DNA from 2 places in the Thalassotalea sp. LPB0316 genome. Region 1 is predicted to be linked to the other one. Evidence: predicted binding sites of a transcription regulator. Region 1 holds the regulator's gene; the other holds the start of a gene.
What was found. The regulator LexA, encoded in region 1, represses DNA repair genes until DNA is damaged. The targets are predictions, from matches to a motif close to TACTGTATNNNNATACAGTA.

Region 1 (3,429 bases):
CCATATTGATCTCATTCATATTATTTTTTCCTTAGTACTACAGTTTATTTAAATGGAATTGCTAACCAATGATTCTCAGTCTTTTCGACCAAGATGATTTGCTCTCCCTGATTAAAAATTTGACCATCCAATTCCGGTGCCACCAGAACATAATGCTTTTGGTTGAAGCTATCTTGAACAACGGCTTCTGCTGGATTATTTTTCGATGCTTTACCTAAAGTAACAGTGCCAATTAAGCCATTTAAGCTATCAACAGATACCGCACTCGATTCATTCTTTGGCATTAGCCTAGCTAATGGTTTAGCTAACCATTTTGTTAAAAATATAGAGGAGGCAGAAGCAAGTACAAAAGCTAACCATTTCGGTAGCACTTCGTCAGAAAATTGAATAGAAAAATAATTTAGCGAAAGGCCAGCAATACTAAAGGAAGTTAGAATCACGATCAGCCAAACTAGCACGGGTAATTTATTGATACACAACCAGCTCAATAGTTTTGACAATCCTGTCTGAGATATATCAGCATCAAGGTTAATGTCTATCGGTAGAAGGTCGTCAAAAAGATTGACTAAGCTAATCCCTAGTAAAATACCCAAGCCCTCTAATAAGCCAATGACGGCAACTATTACTAATGCGACAGTATATAAGGTATTAAAATCTAAGAATAAAAAATCTAACATTTGTCTACATCCTTGCAACTACATGATTGGTATCCTTACCCATTAGACATAATATGTCAAGCAAAGCTTGCCTAAAGAAGCTTTCGTTAAATATACTTGCACTAGACACATATACTTATAGTTGTTTGTACTGATGACTTTCCGAAGTAGATCGAGACGACAAAAGCCATACCAAATCAAGAAAACCACTATTCGCGATGATTTTATCGATAAGCAAATCTTAGCGATCCACAAGGCCATGGCGAAGAAAGTATTGGCTAAACCTGAATTAATTGAACAAGTCAAAGCTACGCTAGAGCAAAAACGCGAAGACGGCCGCATGGGATATGGTGCTTATTTAACCTGGTTTAGTTTGCTCGATATTGCCCCAAACGATCCCGATGCCTTTTATCAAGGCGTGATCGAGTACGACAAGCGAATGCGAAAATTGCGCAGAAACACGCCTTTTGTAAACATTTTAACGGAAGATGAACGACAAAAAGCGATTGAGCTTGATGCCACAGGATCGCTCGATGATTACAACTTTATGTTGTAACTCAACATTTAAGCTTGCGTTTGCCATTTTGGGCTATATACTGACAATAAATACACCACTGTACGAAACAACAGGTTAATATGCGCGAGTTAACAAAGAGACAAAGTGAGATCTTTGAGTTGATCAAAGAGTCGATAAACGCCACCGGTATGCCGCCAACGCGCGCGGAAATCGCTGAACACTTTGGTTTTAGATCAGCTAATGCAGCAGAAGAGCACTTAAAAGCGCTCGCCAAAAAGGGCTACATCGAAATGTTACCTGGCACGTCCCGCGGTATTCGATTAGCTGACGAGTTCATTGAAGAAGAAGGATTACCATTAATTGGCCGAGTCGCCGCTGGTGAACCAATTTTAGCGCAAGCGCACGTTGAAGATACCTACAAAATTGATGGGAATTTATTTCACCCAAGTGCAGATTACCTACTTCGTGTTAATGGTGAAAGCATGAAAGACATAGGTATTCTCGATGGTGATTTACTCGCCGTTCATACCACTCAAGATGTAAAAAATGGTCAAGTCATTGTTGCTCGGGTAGAAGACGACGTAACCGTCAAACGCTTTAAACGCGAAGGAAATATTGTCTACTTACACGCTGAAAATGAAGACTTTGCCCCAATTAAAGTCGACTTAGCTCACCAAGCATTTCACATTGAAGGGTTAGCAGTTGGTGTAGTTAGAAACGCCGACTGGATGTAACAAGCTTAAATTAACACTACATAATAAATATAATGCAACAAGCCAACCACAGTGTTGGCTTTTTTGTATCTTAATTGCCTTTTAACCCACCAAAACACGACTAAATATTAAACACCTCACAAAACCCACATTAGAGTAGTTACTCCACTGAAATTATTAAACTTTTTTTAATCCTTTCGAAAAAAAACGCTAGACCTTGATTAAAAATTAAGTAATTCTAGATTAGAAAACACCCAAAAATTAATCGTTATTACAACTATAAGATCGACGCAATCGCGCTAACAATTCTATTGCGTCACCCAGAAAATAATAAATAAGCAGAACTTAGCAACAGTGATCTGTGTTTTACGCTTCAAACTGAGGGCTGTTTCTTGCTTTAAAAAAAGAGGGAGGGATGTCGAGTGAAAAGACGTAACCTGGGTTGGCTGTTGTTGGGAAGCATACTTTCCAGTTCAGCTTGGGCAGATAGCCAATTAAACCTTACCAAAGGTGTAACGGCCGTCAGTCAAGAAGTATACGACCTACATATGTTCGTTATGTATATATGTACGGCAATAGGTATCATCGTATTTGGTGCGATGTTCTGGTCGATGTTCTTTCATCGAAAATCTAAAGGCGTCAAGCCAGCAACCTTTCACGAAAGTACCAAAATTGAAATTCTTTGGACGGCAATACCCATTGTTATATTGGTTGCCATGGCCATTCCGGCAACCTCTACCTTAATTAAAATGGAAGATAACTCAAATTCAGATATCACCATTCAAATTACTGGTTCGCAATGGAAATGGCACTACAAATACTTTGACCAAGACATTGAGTTTTTCTCTGTATTAACGACACCAAGAGACCAGTTTGACAACCGTGTTGGCAACGCGCCAAAAAGTGAAAACTATTTGTTGGAAGTTGATAATCACCTCGTTATTCCCGTTAATAAAAAAGTGAGATTTTTGATCACCTCAGACGATGTTATTCACTCGTGGTGGGTGCCTGCGTTTGCCGTCAAGCAAGACGCCAACCCGGGCTTTATCAATGAAGCGTGGACAATCGTCGATGAACCGGGCATATACCGCGGCCAATGTGCTGAGCTGTGTGGTAAAGATCACGGCTATATGCCCGTTGTTGTTGAAGTGAAAACCGAAGAGGGTTATGCCCAGTGGCTTAAAGATCAAAAAACATTAATTGCTGAACGCAAAGCTGCTGAACAAGCCTCTTTGAGCGCATCACTATCAATGGATGAGTTAATGAGCTTAGGTGAAACCACCTACACTGCCCACTGTGCGGCATGTCACCAACCTAATGGTGAAGGTTTACCACCGGCTTTCCCTGCGCTTAAAGGTAGCGCAGTAGCAACGACCGGCGCTGTTGATAACCATATTGATGTTGTCGTTAACGGTATTGCTGGCACAGGTATGCAAGGTTATGGCAAACAGTTAAGTGCAAAAGAAATTGCTGCTGTTGTTACTTATGAGCGAAATGCTTGGGGTAATAACACGGGCGATGCTGTACAAGCAGCTGACGTTGC
Region 2 (3,429 bases), 440 kb from region 1:
CGATGAACTTTCAGTAGCAGATATTGCCGTTGGCAGTAATTTAATGAGCTTAACTAGAGCGAACTATGAAATAGACCAAACACAATGGCCGAAACTCGCTGAGTTTTACCGCCAATTTCTAGCCTTAGATGCGGTAAAACAGCAATTAGCAACTGAAGATAAAATATTTAACCGCTAGTTATTTAATCGCCAGTAGTTGACGTACTTAGCACATCGTTTTGAAAACAATGTGCTAAGTGTGGATAGTGTTTGGCAAAGTTTTGCTGAATAAATTTAACAGGCATCTCAGCAAAAGTACCGTGATCGACTAAATATTCCATGTGTTTATCACCTTCACCGGTAAACTCGTGGAAAATAGAGTCTGCTAAACCATCAAACTCAAGCGGGCTGATGTTATGTCGGGCGCACAAGTTTTTGTCGAATGCAGGCGTTGCTTTAACCCATTTACCCGCTAAAAACAAATCGACATAACCGTGCATTGAAAAGACATCGGTTTTCAGTTGTTCGAGGAGTTTTGGATTTGCTAGATGATTTTTCACATCGGCTAAACCTATTCTTGCAGGTATCCCAACCTTTCGGCACAAGGCGATCATTAAAGCACTCTTGGGCAAACAATAGCCTTGGTGCTGGTTAAAGCAAAATTCAGCGGTTAAAGTCGGTGCACCATCAAACGCCCCTGTTGTGTCGTAGGCAAAATCATCGCGCACAGCATAGTAAATCGCTATCGCATTTTCGATAGCCGAAACATTTGAACAGATAGGTAAGCTATCAAAGTAATCGACAACTTTTTGGTCTTTATAATTAAAATAAGGTGTTGCCTGTAAGTATTCGTTCATAACCACGTATAACCAAGATCTAGCCAATTTTATTGATTATGCCTTAACCAATAGGCAACAACATGACAGTTACATACAAATCACTGAGCTTTACTATCATGCTGGCTTGCTCTTTGCGGATTTTCTCGATATTGACTCGGGGTAACGCCAAACCACTTCTTAAAGTTTCGATAAAATACGCTCACTTCAGAAAAGCCTAATTGCGCTGAAATTTGTTGATTAGTTAACTTGGTTTTGACCAAATAATAAGAGGCTTTTTGCTTGCGGACTTTTTCACGAATATCTTTAAAGCGAGTGCCCTCTTGCTTTAAGCCGCGAATTAAACTTTGCTCACTGCAAAAGAAATGCTCAGCGGCATGAGGTAAATTGGTTTCACCGATGTATTGGGCATCTTCCAAGTATTCTTGCACTTTTTTCGTCAAACTCATGCTTGATTGATAATGCGACATTAAACACTGCGGCGCGTTAATTAAAAAGGTCTGCAAGCTATCAGGTGTTTGCTTAACTGGCATATCAAGTAAGCTATTATCAAAGTAAATAGCGCTTTCTTCTCGCTCAAAGTGCACTTGAGTTTTAAACAAGCCAGGAAGATAAGAGCTAGCATAAGCAGGCGAAAAATTAAGTGTAAGCTGCGACAACTCGATTGGCTTATCAATCATCCAGCTCAACCAGCGCCAAATAATACAACTGGTAAATATAATAAAATAATTATGACTCGCACCTGTTGTGCCCGCTAAATTAGTGTCGAACACCAGCTTAGATTGTTGCTCACCGATATCGAGTCGCCAGTTAATCTGCTTACTCAAAAGGCGGTAAAAATTACACGTGCGATGAATCGCTTGTTTGAGTGTTTGGCAGGTAATACAGGCATAGGTCATCATGCGAAAGCTGCCAACAGGTAAGCTGGTACTAATACCACCAAAAGACTCATCGTCAATGGCGACGACACTTTGCTTGATCATTTCGGCAAAGCCATCGGCACTTACATCCTTGCCCTCACTGGTAAAAACCGTTTCAGGTACCGAAAATTGCTGACAAATTTGTTCAATCGAGTAGCCTCTTTTTTGGAAGTCACGAAAGTGCCAACGAACAAATGGATTGGGGATGAGAGCTTGAGTCATAACAACGTCAAAATATAAAACATTGCCGGTAGCTTATCATAGCTTTAATTTTGGCTAACAAACTATTTAACTGTATAAAAATTCAGTATATGATAGAGCAATTGATAAAAAGTAACGTGTTATTGTGAATTTATATATTGCCGAAAAGCCCAGTTTAGCAAAAGCAATTGTTGCTGCCCTACCTAAGCCTCATAAAAAACAAAACGGCTATATTGAGGTTGGCAATGGCGATATTGTGAGTTGGTGTATCGGCCATATATTAGAGCAAGCTGAACCACAAGTTTACGATAGTAAATATCAAAAATGGCATTTCGAGCATTTACCGATAGAGCCGCAAACCTGGCAATTAGTACCGAAAAAAACCAGTAAAACACAGCTGACAATTTTAACTCGGCTAATAAAAAAAGCTTCAGCTATTATTCACGCCGGCGACCCAGATCGAGAAGGCCAATTGCTAGTTGATGAAGTGATTAATTACGTCAATATTCCGGACGATAAAAAACGCTCAGTTCAGCGCCTGCTGATCAACGATTTAAACTTACAAGCAGTAAAAAAAGCACTGCAAAACCTCAAATCTAACCAAGATTTTATGCCGTTATCGGTTTCGGCACTTGCTCGTTCACGAGCCGACTGGCTTTATGGTATAAATCTTACACGAGCGTTAACGATCAGAGGACAAAAGTCAGGATTTAATGCGGTGTTATCGGTGGGGCGAGTACAAACACCGGTGCTTGGTTTAGTCGTTGAGCGAGATCAACAGATCGCGGATTTTACGCCCCACGATTATTACGAGGTCTTGGCAAAGCTTGCAACCTCCAAAGGTGAGCAATTTTCGGCTAAATGGCAACCGAGTCAGGCGTGTGAGCCTCATATGGACAGCGAGCAGCGCATTATCAATAAAGCACTGGCTGAACACGTAATTACCCGCATAACCGACCAGCAAGCGCTAGTCACCAAAGCAGAAAATAAAGACAAAAAGCAAGCACCGCCACTGCCGTATAATTTATCGGCATTACAAATCGATGCCGCCAAACGATTTTCGATGAATGCAAAACTGGTATTGGATATTTGCCAAGTGCTGTATGAAAAACACCAACTGATCACTTATCCAAGATCAGATTGTCGCTTCTTGCCAACCAGCCAATTTGGCGAAGCGAAACAAATTATCGCTATGCTCAGCCAAGCAGAAGAGCCTCTAGCAAAAGCTGCTAGCCAAGCCGATGCCAGCATAAAAAGCAAAGCTTGGAACAATGCCAAAGTAAGTGCTCACCATGCGATTATTCCAACCTTAAAGTCGGTGAATTCAGCTAGCCTTAACAACTTTGAGAAAAATGTCTACCAACTGATTTGTCGTCAGTATTTGGCTCAGTTCTACCCTCACTTTCAATTTAATGAAATCGCACTTGAGCTCGACATAGCGGGTGGATTATTTTCAGCTAAAAGTACGAAAACACAAAACTTGGGGTGGAAGC

Region 2: a site for LexA is predicted at 2,026-2,045, ahead of LP316_RS00575 (DNA topoisomerase III). Genes of this name have one in related genera too.

Annotation. Positions count from the first base shown of each region.
Region 1 is NZ_CP062946.1:569,479-572,907, forward strand. It holds gene LP316_RS02540 (flotillin family protein) at 1-19, opposite strand, end outside; gene LP316_RS02545 (YqiJ family protein) at 45-677, opposite strand; gene LP316_RS02550 (hypothetical protein) at 811-1,212, shown strand; gene lexA (transcriptional repressor LexA) at 1,293-1,907, shown strand; gene coxB (cytochrome c oxidase subunit II) at 2,309-3,429, shown strand, end outside.
Region 2 is NZ_CP062946.1:125,397-128,825, forward strand. It holds gene LP316_RS00560 (glutathione S-transferase family protein) at 1-178, shown strand, start outside; gene LP316_RS00565 (transglutaminase-like domain-containing protein) at 183-836, opposite strand; gene LP316_RS00570 (AraC family transcriptional regulator) at 917-1,957, opposite strand; gene LP316_RS00575 (DNA topoisomerase III) at 2,082-3,429, shown strand, end outside.